One region of the Bradyrhizobium sp. LB11.1 genome, then DNA from elsewhere that is predicted to be linked to it. Evidence: riboswitches for the same ligand, from Rfam matches in the RefSeq annotation. Region 1 holds a riboswitch; the other holds the start of a gene.

Region 1 (7,673 bases):
GCCAGCTGTTCGATCGCTTCAACGGTGCCAACCACACCTACGACACCGGCAGCTTCGGCGGTCACGTGTTCGCCGAACTGATTCCGAAGACCCTCGACCTCCAGCTCTACGGCGCGCATGGCGTGCTCGGCCGCTTCACCGCGACGCCGTTCCCCGATGCGGCGGTGGCGCAGGACGGCACGGTGCTGCCACTGACGATCACCGCGGCCGCGGTCGGCCTGATCTGGCACGCAACGCCGAGCCTCGATGTCTACAGCTACGCCGGCCTCGAAAAGGCCAAGGCCAATTTCGCCAATGTCGGGACCACTCCGTTCGGTTACGGCAATCCGCTCTACAACAACACCGGCTGCTTCACCGAGAACACGCCGGCCGCGACCTGTAACGGCAACACCAGGGAAGTTCGGCAGATCACCGCCGGCATCTACGACACCATCTACCAGGGCAATTACGGCACGCTGAAAGCCGGCGTGCAGTACTCCTACACGCAGCGGTTCGCCTTCGCCGGTGTCGGCGGCGCGCCCAAGACCGACGACAACATCGTCATGACGCAGATCCGGTACTATCCGTTCTAATCTTCAGAGGACGGCAATTGTCCGACGGTCTTCTGATCCTTCGGCTCGCGCACGTCGTCGCCCGGCTTGGCCTGGCGATGACGGGTGCGGTCGGCGCCACCTTCGTCGCCGCATTGCTGATGCGGGTCGAGCTGCCCTGGTTCGACACGGTCGAATTCACAATCTTGCTGATCGTACTCGGCATGATCGGCGCCTATCTCGGGATCGACATCCCCCGCTGGCCGCAGCTTCAGGCAGGGCCGGCGCGTCGATCGCCCGCGATTGGTCTTGCCAGCGCGACCGGCACATTCCTCGCGGCCGGAGCCGGCCTGCTCGCGCTCTATGCTTTCGTCTTCGACGAGACGTCAGATCCCGCCGGCAATCTCCTGTTCGGCGCCACCTGGATGCTGGGCGTGTGCATGCAGATCGGCGCAGGCGTTGCCGGCCGACGCCGCATCGCGCGGATCAAGGATCGCTGTTAGCCCGGCTTCTTGTCGAGCTGCCCGTGCTGGCGGCCGAAATCTGCGGCGGCCGAATCCTGGCCGATCTCGACGATGCCGCGGCGGATGGCGCGGGTGCGGGTGAAGTGATCGAACAGCGCTTCGCCGTCACCGCGACGGATCGCGCGGGTGAGCTTTGCCAGATCCTCGGTGAAGGTGCCGAGCATCTCCAGCACCGCATCCTTGTTGGCGAGGAAGACGTCGCGCCACATCGTTGGATCCGAGGCTGCGATGCGCGTGAAGTCGCGGAAGCCGCCGGCGGAGAATTTGATGACCTCGGACTCGGTCACCTGCTGCAGCTCGTCGGCGGTGCCGACGATGGTGTAGGCGATCAGGTGCGGCAGATGGCTGGTGATCGCGAGCACGAGATCATGATGATCCGGCGTCATCACCTCGACCTTGGCACCCATTGCCGCCCAGAACGCGCGCAGATGGGCGGTGGCCGCGGCGTCGGTGCCTTCCGGCGGCGTCAAGATGCACCAGCGATTGATGAAGAGCTCGGCGAAGCCGGAATCCGGACCCGAATGTTCGGTGCCCGCGACCGGATGCGCCGGCACGAAATGAACAGTTTTCGGCAGATGCGGTGCCATATCCTTGACGATCGCACCCTTGACCGAGCCGACGTCGGAGATGACAGCGCCGGGTTTCAGATGCGCAGCGATCTCCTGCGCCACCGGCCCGCAGGCGCCGACGGGAATACAGAGGATGACGAGATCGGCATCCTTCACCGCTTCCGCATTGGTCGCCACGACCTGATCGACGATACCGAGTTCCATCACCCGCGCGCGCGTCTTCTCAGAGCGTGCGGTGGTGACGATCTCGGAAGCCAGGCCCTGAAGCTTCGCAGCGCGCGCGATCGAGCCGCCGATCAGACCGAAGCCGATCAGTGCGACGCGCTGGAAGTGCGGGTCCACGCTCATTTGCCTGCCATGAAGTCGCGCAAGCCGTCGACGACGAGGCGGTTGGCCTCTTCGGTGCCGATGGTCATGCGTAGCGCATGGTGCAGGCCGTAATTCTTCAGCCCGCGCAGCACGAGTCCGCGCTTGGTGAGATAGGCATCGGCCGCGTCCGAGGTCTTCCCGGTCTCCGGGAAATGGATCAGCACGAAATTGGCGACGCCCGGCGTCACCTTCAGCCCGAGCTTGCCGATCTCCTCGGTCAGCCAGTTGCGCCAGGTCTCGGTGAACTGCTTCGACATCGCCTGGTGCGCGGTGTCCTCGATCGCGGCGACCGCGGCATACATCGCCGGCGTCGACACGTTGAAGGGACCGCGGATGCGGTTGACCGCGTCGATGATGTGCTCGGGGCCGAACATCCAGCCGATCCGCAGCGCGGCAAGGCCGTGGATCTTGGAGAAGGTGTGCGTCACCACCGTATTGTCGGTGGTGGCGACCAGCTCGATCCCCATCTCGTAGTCATTGCGCGAGACGTAGTCGCAATAGGCGGCGTCCAGCACCAGCAGCACATGCGAGGGCAGGCCGGCGCGCAGGCGCTTGACCTCGTCGAACGGGATATAGGTGCCGGTCGGGTTGTTGGGGTTGGCGAGCCAGACCAGCTTCGTCTTCGGCGTCACCGCCTTGAGGATGGCGTCGACGTCGCAGGTCAGGTTCATCTCGGCCGCGACCACGTTCCTGGCGCCGACGGCCATGGTCGCGATCGGGTAGACCAGGAAGCCGTGCGTGGTCGAGATCGCCTCGTCGCCGTGGCTGAGATAGGTGTGGGCGAGCAGATTGAGGATCTCGTCCGAGCCGGCGCCGCAGATGATGCGGTTGGGATCGAGCCCGAAAGAACGGCCGATCGCTTCGCGCAGCACGCGCGAGGTTCCTTCCGGGTAGTCTTCCAGATGGTCCGCGACGTGCTTGAAGGCCTCGATCGCCTTGGGGGAGGGTCCGAACGGGGTCTCGTTGGCCGAAAGCTTGAACACCTTGCGGCCCGGCTCTGCGACCGGGCTCTTGCCGGGCGTGTAGGGCGCAATATCGAGAATGCCGGGATTCGGCACGGGGCGGGACATCATTAACTCCGGATAGGCTAGGTCAGTTCGCGATCTACGATTTCAACCCGGTCGGGGGCACCGTATAGCGCGTTGCGTGGCTGCCGACGAGGGCTGTGGAACGCACCGAGGCCCCCGCGTCGATCAGGGCAGCCTTGATTTTGTCGATGCTGGTCGCGCTCGTGACCGAGACCAGAAGTGCCGCGCCGTCGAAGGCGGTATCGGGCACTGCCACGATCTCGGCGAGCGGCGACAGCGCCCGCGCGACCTCGGCGTTCCACCCTGATACGCGCACGCTGAAGGTTTCGACCTCCGTCACCACGGCGCTGTCGGCGACGCGCGAGACCGCGAACACGGGCAGCGCCGCCGGATGATCGGCGCGCTCGACGAAGGGCAGCCGTGCAATGATCTTCGGCGCGCCGTCTGATTCCAGCTCCAGCCACCACGGCGTGCGGCTCGACGTCGCCGAGACCAGCGCCAGATCGCCCTTGGACTTCGCCACCGCCTCGACCGCAGCCTGCGCGCTGAAATGCGCGACGTAAGGAACCGTGAAGCCGAAATGGAAGCGCACGGAATCACGCATCGCCGGCTCGCTCACCGAGATGTCGGCATGCACGGAGAACGGCGCCTGGACATAGGTGAACGTGGAGATGATGACGCGCCAGATGCTCTCGACCGTGTCGAGCGGGAGGATGCCGCGATGGCGCTGCACGATGTCACGCATCATGGACGCCTCGCGCGCCGGGCGGAACGCCGAGCCGACCTCCTGGGTCTGCTTCACCTGGATCAGGCGGTCGATGATGTCGCCGCGCTGCATCAACAGGCGGTGCATGCCCTCGTCGATCGCGTCGATCTCCTTGCGCAATTCCTGGAGCGATGGTGGCGCGGGCGGACGTTGGGACATATCTGACAAGGTTGCTGAGAGGCATTCCAAATGCGGGCGGGCAAGCCGGATCCGCTGCGGGTCAATGTCCTGATTAGGCAGTCAGGGCGGCGAAAGCAAAGGCCTTTTTGGCCGGCGCATCAGGGATGATTTTGGCGAATCCGGACCGCGACTTGACGAAAACCGCCCAAGACAGTAGGTTTTGCCTGTTCCGTGGTCATTTGAGCCGGCCGGCTTGCAGCCACGTTAAAAAACTCGCTAAACAGGCCGGGGACGTTTTCGATCCCGGCCGAACCTATCGTTCAGGCCGGGTTTTTTATGGCCTGATTTCATCGCGGTCAAAAGTCTGATCGCAAACGAGGTCGATGGTCAGATGGTTGGCGTCAAGTCTGTCCCCAGTCCCGCGATCAGTGCCGACGATCGGTCGCATGAGGTCGATCATCCGAGTTCAGAGGTCGCGCAGTTCGGCGCCGACCAGCCGCTGCGGCTCGATTGCGGCATCGATCTCACCCCGTTCCAGATCGCCTACAAGACCTATGGCGAGCTCAACGCCGATCGCTCCAACGCCGTGCTGATCTGCCATGCGCTGACCGGCGATCAGCACGTCGCCAATGTGCACCCGGTCACCGGCAAGTCCGGCTGGTGGGATACGCTGGTCGGCGCAGGTCGACCGCTCGATCCGAGCCGCTACTTCATCATCTGCGCCAACGTGATCGGCGGCTGCATGGGCTCGACCGGCCCGGCCTCGATCAATCCCGCGACCGGCAAGGTGTGGGGCCTGGATTTTCCCGTCATCACCATTCCCGACATGGTGCGCGCGCAGGCGATGCTGATCGACCGGCTCGGCGTGGACACGCTGTTCGCTGTCGTCGGCGGCTCGATGGGCGGCATGCAGGTGCTGCAATGGACCGCGGCCTACCCCAAGCGCGTATACTCGGCGCTGGCGATTGCCTGCTCGACGCGGCACTCGGCGCAGAACATCGCCTTCCACGAGCTCGGTCGTCAGGCCGTGATGGCCGATCCCGACTGGCATAATGGCGCCTACGCCGATCAGGGCATCCATCCGCATCGCGGCCTCGCGGTCGCGCGCATGGCGGCGCACATCACTTATCTCTCGGACGCGGCGCTGCATCGCAAGTTCGGCCGCCGCATGCAGGACCGCGAGCTGCCGACCTTCTCGTTCGACGCCGACTTCCAGGTCGAGTCCTATCTGCGCTACCAGGGCTCGTCCTTTGTCGAGCGCTTCGACGCCAACTCCTATCTCTATCTGACCCGCGCGATGGACTACTTTGACATCGCCGGCGACCATGGCGGCGTGCTTGCGAAAGCGTTCGCGGACATCCAGACGCGCTTCTGCGTGGTCTCCTTCACCAGCGACTGGCTGTTCCCGACCTCGGAATCGCGCGCGCTGGTCCATGCGCTGAATGCGTCGAGCGCGCGGGTGTCGTTCGCCGAGATCGAGACCGATCGCGGCCACGATGCCTTCCTGCTCGACGTGCCCGAGTTCTTGGACATCTCCCGCGCCTTCCTGCAATCGGCCGGCAAGGCGCGCGGGCTCACCGGCAAGAACACTGACAGGAACGACTGACAAGGACGGCTAGCGATGTCTGTACAGGAAGTGCTGCCGCTCAACGGCCTCGCTGCGGAGCAGTCCGGCCCATTTCGCGCCGACCATCTGCTGGTCGCCGAGATGGTCAAGCCGGGATCGAAAGTGCTCGACGTCGGCTGCGGCGAGGGCGATCTGCTTCAGCTGCTGGAGACCCGCGGCATCGACGGCCGCGGCATCGAGCTGTCGCGCGAGGGCGTCAACCGCTGCGTGGCAAAAGGCCTCGCGGTGGTACAGGGTGATGCCGACACCGACCTGGTGAATTATCCGGATGACGCCTTCGATTACGTGATCCTGTCGCAGACGCTGCAGGCGACGCGACAGCCGAAGGTGGTGCTTGAGAATCTCCTGCGCATCGGTCGCTGCGCCATCGTCTCGTTCCCGAATTTCGGCTTCTGGCGGATGCGCCTCCAACTCCTGGTCGGCGGCCACATGCCGCGCACGGAGAATCTGCCGGCCAGCTGGTACGACACCGCCAACATCCATTTCTGCACCATCAAGGACTTCGTTGAGCTTTGCGACACCATCGGCGTCAAGATGGAGCGCGCCGAAGCGCTCGACCTCTACGGCCGCCCGCTGCGGTTGCGGTTGCCGTGGTGGGTGTGGAATCTGTTCGGCGAGCAGGGCGTGTTTTTGCTCAGCCGCGGACAGGGGAAGTAGTCGTTACTCGTCAGGTCTATCCACCGTCATTGCGAGCGCAGCAAAGCAATCCAGAATCTTTTCCTCGAAGGTCGTCTGGATTGCTTCGGCGCAAGGGCTCCTCGCAATGACGGAGCATGTGGTAACGCCTTCGCTCTAATGCGCCGCCAGCGACCGCGGATCGCGCACCGGCCACCGTCCTGCTTCCACCAGCGTCACGAACCGCTCCACACTTTCATTGAACAGCGCGGGCTCCTCGAGATTGAGCACGTGGCCGGACTTGGGAAACATTGCGAGGCCTGCGGCCGGAAGATGCTTCTTGAGGAACAGGCTCGCCCCGACGCATGGATCGTCCTCGTCACCGCAAATGATCAGCGTCGGCGTTGCCACGCCTCGGATCGCGCCCGTCATGGTGTAGATCGACGGCCGTCCGCCCTGGAAACCGCGCATCGTGTTGGCTGAACCCTTGGAATCGTGCCGTGCCAGCGCGGCATAGAAATCGGCGTGGCCGCGCGGGTCCTTCACCAGGAAGGGAATCCGGCTCGGCGCCTCGCGCGTGACCTTGGCGATCTCGGCGGAGCCGAGCGTCTCGAACTGCTCGGAATTGGCGCGGCACTGCTTGCGCCAATTTTCGAGGTTCTCGATCTCTGACCCCGAGCCGACGCCGGCGAGTGTCATCGACAACGCGCGCTGCGGCGCGTTCAATCCGATCTGGAGCGATGAATAGGCACCCATCGAGAGGCCGACGAGATGCGCGCGCTCGATCTTGAGATGATCGAGCACCGCGAGCGCGTCGGTGTAGAAATGTTCGTAGGTGTAGGCCTCGCCATCAGGCACATCAGATGGCGTGTAGCCGCGCGCGGAATAGGTGATGCAGCGGTGGGCGCGCGAGAAGTAACGCATCTGCGGCTCCCAATTGGTGTAGTCAGCCGCGAACTCGTGCAGAAAAAGTATCGGCGTTCCCTGACCCGCTTCTTCGAAATAGATGCGGACATCGTCCCAGGTCGTGGCGTGGGGCATTAACTGTTTCCCTCTCTTCAAGCCGTGACTTCAGGATTGCAGTTAATGCTGTTGTCCGCAATGCGGCAGCCTCAAGCCAGCACTGACGCAAAATCATCGCAGCTATTCGCCGACGTGGCGTCTTTTTCTCGCCACATCGGGCGGCTTAACGGCCTTATCGATGTCGACCACCGCACCGGTCGATTGGGAAGTGGGGTGTCAAGAAGGATGAAGAATGTTTGAGTTGTTTGCGTCTCGCCTGTCGCGTTGTGTTGTCGCGCTGGCGCTGTTCTTCGCGGCGGTTGCCGCGTTCGTTTCTCCGGCCTCAGCGCGGCCGCATCATCGTCATAGCGCAGAGCGGCACGCTTACGTGCACCACGCCAGACATCATCATTATCGCCACCATGCACGCAGCTCGCGCTTCGAGCGCAGCGCGGAGCAATTGCAGGCGAGCAAGTTTGCCAACACCCAGGCCAGCTATGACCCGAATGCCAATGCAGGCGCG
Region 2 (7,673 bases), 280 kb from region 1:
GAGTTGGGATTGATCGGTCATGGCGAGACCTCGCATGTCGCTGGATTTTGCACATCCTGACACACATTCGGTGTCATCGCCCGACTTGATCGGGCGATCCAGTATTCCAGAGGCGGCAGTGATTAAATCGAGAGGCCGCGGCGTACTGGATGCCCCGGTCAAGCCGGGGCATGACAGCGGAGTATGCAGCTACACCCGAAAATGCTTGCTCAGCTTCAGGCCCTGGGCCTGGTAGTTGGAGCCGATGCGCTGGCCGTACATGGCGTCGGGGCGGGCCAGCATTTTCTCATAGACGAGACGGCCGACGATCTGGCCGTGCTCGAGGATGAACGGCACTTCGCGCGAGCGCACTTCCAGCACGGCGCGCGCGCCTTGGCCGCCGGCGCCGGCATAGCCGAAGCCGGGGTCGAAGAAGCCGGCATAGTGCACGCGGAATTCGCCGACCAGCGGATCGAACGGCACCATCTCCGCGGCATAGTCGGGCGGGACCTGCACGGCCTCTTTCGACGCGAGGATGTAGAACTCGCCGGGATCGAGGATCAATCTGCCGTCGGGACGCGCCGCGATCGGCTCCCAGAAGTCCTCGACCGCATAGCCCGCGCGACGATCGACATCGACCACGCCGGTGTGGCGCTTGGCGCGGTAGCCGACAAATCCATTCGCCTTTTGGCCGGACAGGTCGACCGAGACGGCAACGCCGCCGGTGAGATCGGCATCGTCGACATCGACGAGACGCTCAGTCGCATGCAACGCCTCGAGTTCGTCAATGTTGAGGATGGCGTCTCCGGTGCGGAAGCGGACCTGCGACAGCCGCGAGCCCTCGCTGACCAGCACTGGAAATGTCTTCGGGCTGATCTCGGCATAGAGCGGACCGTGATAGCCGGCACCGATCATGTCGAAGCGGCGGGTGCCGTCGGCGATCACGCGGGTGAAGACGTCGAGGCGCCCGGTGGAGCTTTTGGGGTTCGCCGCCGCGACGATGTCCGGCGGCAGTGCGAGGCTTTCAAGCAACGGCACGATGTAGACGCAGTTGGTCTCCAGCACCGCACCGTCCGCGAGGCTGAACTCGTGCAGCTTCAATTCGTCGATGCGCTCGGCGACGGTGGCGCCGGGGCCAGGCAGGAAGCTCGCGCGGACGCGATAGGCGATATCGCCGAGGCGCAGATCGAGGCTCGCCGGCTGGATCTGGCTCTCGACGAAATCGTATGCGGGCAGGATGAGCCCCGCTTCCGCCATCGCCGCGATCATGCGGTCGGGCAGGATACCATTGGCGTCGGCAGCGACGGTGAAACTCAACCGGGGGTCCTCATCCGGGGACAAACGCGTCCCGACATGCGGGAAATACTAGCGTTTTACGGCTATCCGATGGACGTCTTGACGGAAAGGGCATTGCGGAATATGAGGATGACTTATCCCGTGGTGATTTGAGCCGGCCGGCTTGCAGCCACGTTAAATAAGTCGCTAAACAGGCCGGGGACCTCTGTGATCCCGGCCCGTGGAGATATCCAGGCCGGTTTTTTTGTGACCATTTTCGATGGTCACGCAGAGGAGGTCCTATGTCGAAGTCCCCGGCGTCCGCCACGCACTACCGTCCCGAAACCCGTCTGGTCCATTCCGGCACCTTGCGCTCGCAATATGGCGAGACGTCGGAGTCGCTGTTCCTGACCCAGGGCTACGTTTACAACAGCGCCGAGGAGTGCGAGGCGCGGTTCAAGGGCGAGGATCCAGGCTTTATCTATTCGCGCTACTCGAACCCGACGATCGCGATGTTCGAGCGCCGCATGATCGAGCTCGAAGGCGCCGAAGCCGCCCGCTCGGCAGCAACCGGCATGGCGGCGGTGACGACCGCGATCCTGGCGCCGCTGAAAGCCGGCGATCATGTCGTGGCTTCGAAGGCACTGTTCGGCTCGTGTCTCTACGTCATCCAGGATCTGCTGCCGCGCTATGGCATCGAGACGACGCTGGTCGACGGCTTCGATCTCGACCAGTGGCAGCGTGCGCTCAAGCCGAACACCAAGACGTTCTTCCTGGAGAGCCCGACCAATCCGACACTCGACGTGCTCGACATTCCCGCAATCGCGGAGATCGCGCATAACGGCGGCGCGCGGCTCGTCGTCGACAACGTGTTCGCGACGCCTATCTGGCAGAGCCCGCTGGCGCTGGGTGCCGACGTCGTCGTCTACTCTGCGACCAAGCACATCGACGGCCAGGGCCGCTGTCTCGGCGGCATCATCCTGTCCTCGGAAGCCTTCATCACCGAGCACATCCACAATTTCATGCGCCAGACCGGCCCGTCGATCTCGCCGTTCAACGCCTGGGTCCTGCTCAAGGGCCTGGAGACGCTCGGCGTGCGCGTGCGCGCGCAGACCGACACCGCAGGCCGCATCGCCGACGTACTGGCGAGCCATCCCAAGATTGCGCGACTGGTCTATCCCGGCCGCGCCGATCATCCGCAGGCCGCACTGGTGAAAAAGCAGATGCGCGGCGGGTCGACGCTGGTCGGCTTCGAGGTCAAGGGCGGCAAGGCCGCGGCATTCCGCGTGCTCAACGAGCTGAAGCTTGCGAAGATCTCGAACAATCTCGGCGATGCCAAGAGCCTCGTCACGCATCCGGCGACGACGACACATCAGCGCCTGAAGCCGGACGTGCGCGCCGAGCTCGGGATCGGCGAAGGATTCATTCGCTTCTCGGCCGGGCTCGAGCATGCGGATGATCTGATCGAGGATCTGACGGCGGCGCTCGAGAAGGCGTGAGCGAGCGGGATCTCGTACGGTGGGCAAAGCGAAAGCGTGCCCACCATTCACGATCTCGATGACGATGGTGGGCACGGCGCTTTGCGCCTTTGCCCACCCTACGGCACCTACATCGGTCGATACGTCCGCACGTCTGCCGGCACGTTGACGCCGAGCTTGATCTGGCCGACGGATCGGATGATGTCGTCGCCGAGCAGCTGGGCGAAGCAGGCATAGCCCCAATCGTTCATGTGCAAGCCGTCGGCGATGACAAAACTCTCGACCGGGAGCGCCTGCTTCTCGTGCCAGTCGCGCATCACCTCGAAGCGCGGGAAGATGCCGACGTGACGGAGCTGGGCGACCTTGCCGAGCAGCTTCACCATCCTGCCAGCGCTTTCTGGACGCTCGGTGACGCGCGGTGAATATTGCGGATCGACCAGCACGACGTCGGCATAGCCTGCAGCCTGGATGCGACCGATGCCGTCCTCGACCAACTTGGCGGTGTCGCCGGGATCGAGGTTGCGCAGCACGGCATTGGTGCCGACTTGCCAGATCACGAGATCCGAATGCACGTCGATCACCTCCTTCTGGAGGCGCTTCATCATCTCGGGCGCGTCCTCGCCGCCGACGCCGGCATTGATGACGGTGATGTCAGCGGTCGGATACTGCCGGCGCAGCTGCGCGGCGAGACGGTTCGGATAGTTGAAGTCGGGTGAGCTCGCGCCGTAGCCCGCCGTCGACGACGAGCCAAATGCGACGATCACGACGGGCTTGCCGGCGATGAGCTTGTTCGCGACATGCGGTAGCGAGCCCATCGCTTTCGCGCCGCCCTTCGGCGACAAACAGGGCACGCGGCTGAAAATGTCGCCGGCGGATTTCGCGACCTGCTTCACCTTGTCGATGGCGCGCGAGGTCAGGCCGCGCTGCTCGCCGGCCGCCGGGCTGGTCGCTGCAACGGTCGTTTGGGAGGAAGATGCCGGAGCGGGGTTAGCGGCCTGCTCCGGCGCGGGCGTCGCCTGGGCGGCTTGTGCGCGGGCAGGTGCCTGCAACGCCGGCGTCAGCATCAGCAGCGCCGCCGCCGCGGACGCGGCCAGCCATGTCGACAGGCCAAAAGGGCGGAGAGAACTCATTAACGCTAGACCTCAATTCTGCTGCGGGGCCGGCCCCAGATGGGCAGCGTCGATCACGAACTGTGCCAACGCCCGGCCGATGCAATCATGGACCTGCTTCGCCAGCTCAGGGCCGCGGGAGGGGCTGAACAGATCGAACTGACCCTGGTCGTTCCACTGCCGCATCATCGCGAAACGGTCGAACAGCGGGACGTCATGCTCCTGCGCCACCACCCGCATATTGTCGAGATAAGGCGCCGCCGAGATCATGGTTTCGGTACGCGGGCTGTATTGCAAATTCATCAAGACGACGTCAGCCCCCGCATTTTGCAACGCAGCGACCCCTTCGGTCACCGCGCCGCGGAAATCGTCGGGATCGATGGAGCGGATAGCATCCACGGTCCCGGTCTGCCAGATGACCAAAGTAGGCGTTTTTGCTTCCATCAGCTTAACGAAGGTTCCGGCGGCTTCCTCCGCCGTCTTCTTGCTCTGTATTTCTACGGAGACGTGCACCGTCTCCGCGGGCGGCAGCTTGTCCTTTAAAATGACCTGCATGCGCGCCGGATAGGAGCTGTCCTCAGAGGCGGGAATGGTCGTGGAGCGGCTGCCGATCACCAGGATCTCGAGCGGCTTGCCGGCTTTGACGGTGTCGGCGACCTTGTGGAGCTGGCTGTCGGTGGCGAGCAGATAGGGCGGCAATTCGCACGCTGCCGGCGCGGCAGGCACGGCATCGCCCGCGCGCGCCGATGGCGCGACCAGACCACCGCACAGCAAGATCAGGCTCAGGAGAACCTTCGCCTTCATCAGCCCCCTCCCGCCAGATCGGCGTTGCCGACGGCGATTTTGGTTTTCGCACCGCTCTTGTCAGCCACGCGCTTGTACCACGAAATCACCCAGGCCACCGCCCACATGATCAGGATTCCGGAGAGACTAATCAGCGCATGCATGGCTGGTCCCCCGGCAACCTCGGCCAGGATGAAATGGCCGGCAAAGGCCAGGAAGACGCCGAGACAGAAGATCTCCAGCGAATGCTGGCCGCACAGGATCAGCGGCCGCAGCCAGGGCGACTTCAGGCCCGGCCACTCCCGCGGCAGGAAGCGCACGATGAGCGCAGCCAGCGCCAGGAAATGCGTGAAGCGCAGCACGTCGAGGTCGGCCTTGTCGATCGGATACATCCACTGCTCGAGCCGCTTCGGCATGAACTGCGAGAGCTGCGGCACGTACCAGGTCAGCGTCACATAGAATGCCGCCACGATATAGGCGATCGAGATCCACATCGTCACGGGCGAGGCCAGAATGCGCGACATCCGTCGCGCACCTCCGAGCGCGCACCATGCCCCGAACACGAACAGCAATTGCCAGGCGAGAGGATTGAACGCCCAGAAGCCGTTCGGATAGGCGGTGAAGTAGAGGTCGAATTCCCAGGTCGCCGCATAGAGCAGGGCCGAGAGCGCGAGCGTGACGTCGGGCCGCCACTTCATCGACCACAGGATCAAAGGCAGCGCCAGCATCAGCACGATGTAGAGCGGCAGCACATCCATGTTGACGGGACGGAAACGCAGCAGCAGCGCCTGCACGATGGTGACGTCGGGCTGCTTGAGAAAATCCATGATCCCCATCTCTTCGGTATAGAGTGGGTTCTCGAAGCTGGTCGCGACGTAGGATATCTCGGCGAGGAAGATCGTGAACAGGAAGACGTGGGCGACATAGATCTGCCAGACCCGGCGCAGGATGCGCGCGGTGGCGATCACGAAACCGTTTTCCAGCATCGCGCGACCGTAGACAAAGGCGGCGGTGTAACCGGAGATGAAGATGAAAATTTCGGTGGCGTCGCTGAAGCCGTAATTGCGGATCGTGAACCAGGTCAGCAAATTCGGCGGCAGATGGTCGATGAAGATCAGCCAAAGCGCGAGGCCGCGAAACAGGTCGAGCCTGAGCTCGCGCTCGCCGATGGCAGGCAGCGTGATGGCCGGCGCGCGCGGCTCCGCTGCCACGGGTTTGGCGCCCGCGGCTCCCGCAATCGTCGATCCCGTCACTTGATCGGCAATGGTCATCGGGGCCCATAAACCCTTCCGCAAATCGCGACGTTCAAAGAAGTGTACCGGTCCGGTCGCCGCCTCGCAAAGCGGCCGGATCACATACGGGTGTACTTCCCCGCCAATTCTGGCGGGACGATGTCGCGAAAGGGCGCTGCGGCGTTTGGTTCCCGGCGGGGTTTTCGCTATGATGGCAATCATGTACCGCGCCGTGACCCGCCAGATCGAAGTGACCGTCGAGCCGAACTTTGTTCCGGAGCAGTCGTCGGCCGACCGCTCGCGCTTTTTCTGGTCCTACACCATCGTCATCATCAATTCCGGCGACGAGACCGTGCAGCTCAAGACGCGGCACTGGGTCATCACCGACGCCTCCGGCCGGCAGCAGGAGGTGAAGGGCGAAGGCGTGGTTGGCGAGCAGCCGACTCTGGCCCCCGGCGAACGCTTCGAATATACCTCCGGCGTGCCGCTATCGACCGCCTCCGGCTTCATGACCGGCCGCTACCAGATGGTCAGCGCAAGCGGCGAACGTTTCGAGATCGATGTGCCGACGTTTTCGCTCGACAGCCCGGATCATAAGCGGGTGTTGAATTAGGCGAGCGCAGGTGCCGTAGGGTGGGCAAAGGCGCAAAGCGCCGTGCCCGCGATCTCGCTCGAATTCACTGACAAAATGGTGGGTACGCTACGCTTTGCCCACCCTACGAGAACGATGTTACGCGTCTTCGACGCCCGCTTCATCCGGCGTGAACTCGTACACCGATGAGCAGAACTCACAGGTCACGACGACCTTGTCGTCCTTGACCATCGCGCTGCGATCATCCGGCGAAAAGCTCTTCAGCATCGACGCGACCGCGTCGCGCGAGCAGGAGCATTGCGCTTTCAGGACCATCGGATTGAACACGCGCACGCCGCGCTCGTGGAAGAGGCGATAGAGCAGCCGCTCGCCGGAGAGATCGGGATCGATCAGCTCGACGTCCTCGACGGTTTCGATCAGCGAGCGCGCCTCGACCCACGCGTCGTCTTCAGCGATGGCGTGCACCTCGGCGCCTTCGGGCGCGTCGCCGGGATGCAGATCCGCCTGCCGCGCCCGCTCCGGCGCCTTCGGCAGGAATTGCATCAGCATGCCGCCGGCACGCCAGCGATGCTTGCCGCCGTCGCTCGAGCGCCACTCCTCGCCGACCGCGAGGCGCACGCGGGTCGGGATCTGCTCGGAGCGCAGGAAATATTCGTGGGCGGCGTCTTCCAGGCTGCCGCCATCGAGCGCAACCAGACCCTGGTAGCGGCTCATGTCGGGCCCCTGGTCGATGGTCATGGCGAGATGACCATGACCGAGCAGCGCGCCGGAGTGCATGCCAGTATCCTTGGCATCACCGAGGCGCTCGGCATCAAAGCGCGCATAGGCGCGCAGGCGATCCGGCGCCTGATAGTCCACCACCAGAAACGACACCGGCCCGTCGGTCTGTGCCTGCAGAATAAAACGGCCTTCGAACTTCAGCGCCGAGCCGAGCAGCGTCGTCAGCACGATAGCCTCGCCGAGCAGCTTGCCGACGGGTGCCGGGTAATCGTGCTTGGTCAGGATCTCGTCGAGCGCGGGACCGAGCCGCACCAGCCGCCCACGCACATCGAGCGCGTCGACCTCGTAGGGCAGCACGGCGTCATCGACGGGAACCGCGGACGGCGCACGAACCGGGCCCTCGAGCCCGGTGTTCATGTCAGGGGATTGGGAAACCATGGCGCATTATCTGGGGTCGATCGAGGTAAAATGAAAGAGGCACGCCCGCATTCCGTCGTCCGCGGAA

What was found. A riboswitch is a leader RNA that binds a small molecule or an ion and turns the genes downstream of it on or off. The one in region 1 is predicted to bind S-adenosylmethionine.
Region 2: linked by a shared signal. The riboswitch ahead of ABIA96_RS06260 (O-succinylhomoserine sulfhydrylase) and the one ahead of metX (homoserine O-acetyltransferase MetX) in region 1 are both predicted to bind S-adenosylmethionine.

Annotation. Positions count from the first base shown of each region.
Region 1 covers NZ_JBEPTH010000002.1:219,795-227,467, reverse strand. The annotation lists gene ABIA96_RS04940 (hypothetical protein) at 1-572, shown strand, start outside; gene ABIA96_RS04935 (hypothetical protein) at 590-1,033, shown strand; gene ABIA96_RS04930 (prephenate/arogenate dehydrogenase family protein) at 1,030-1,971, opposite strand; gene ABIA96_RS04925 (pyridoxal phosphate-dependent aminotransferase) at 1,968-3,062, opposite strand; gene ABIA96_RS04920 (chorismate mutase) at 3,097-3,945, opposite strand; SAM riboswitch at 4,128-4,207, shown strand; gene metX (homoserine O-acetyltransferase MetX) at 4,298-5,512, shown strand; gene metW (methionine biosynthesis protein MetW) at 5,528-6,190, shown strand; gene ABIA96_RS04905 (alpha/beta fold hydrolase) at 6,326-7,189, opposite strand; gene ABIA96_RS04900 (NlpC/P60 family protein) at 7,404-7,673, shown strand, end outside.
Region 2 covers NZ_JBEPTH010000002.1:495,737-503,409, forward strand. The annotation lists gene ABIA96_RS06250 (PAS domain S-box protein) at 1-21, opposite strand, end outside; gene ABIA96_RS06255 (2'-deoxycytidine 5'-triphosphate deaminase) at 190-1,296, opposite strand; SAM riboswitch at 1,407-1,486, shown strand; gene ABIA96_RS06260 (O-succinylhomoserine sulfhydrylase) at 1,557-2,753, shown strand; gene ABIA96_RS06265 (SGNH/GDSL hydrolase family protein) at 2,861-3,862, opposite strand; gene ABIA96_RS06270 (SGNH/GDSL hydrolase family protein) at 3,875-4,645, opposite strand; gene ABIA96_RS06275 (OpgC domain-containing protein) at 4,645-5,895, opposite strand; gene apaG (Co2+/Mg2+ efflux facilitator ApaG/CorD) at 6,065-6,469, shown strand; gene ABIA96_RS06285 (Hsp33 family molecular chaperone) at 6,587-7,606, opposite strand.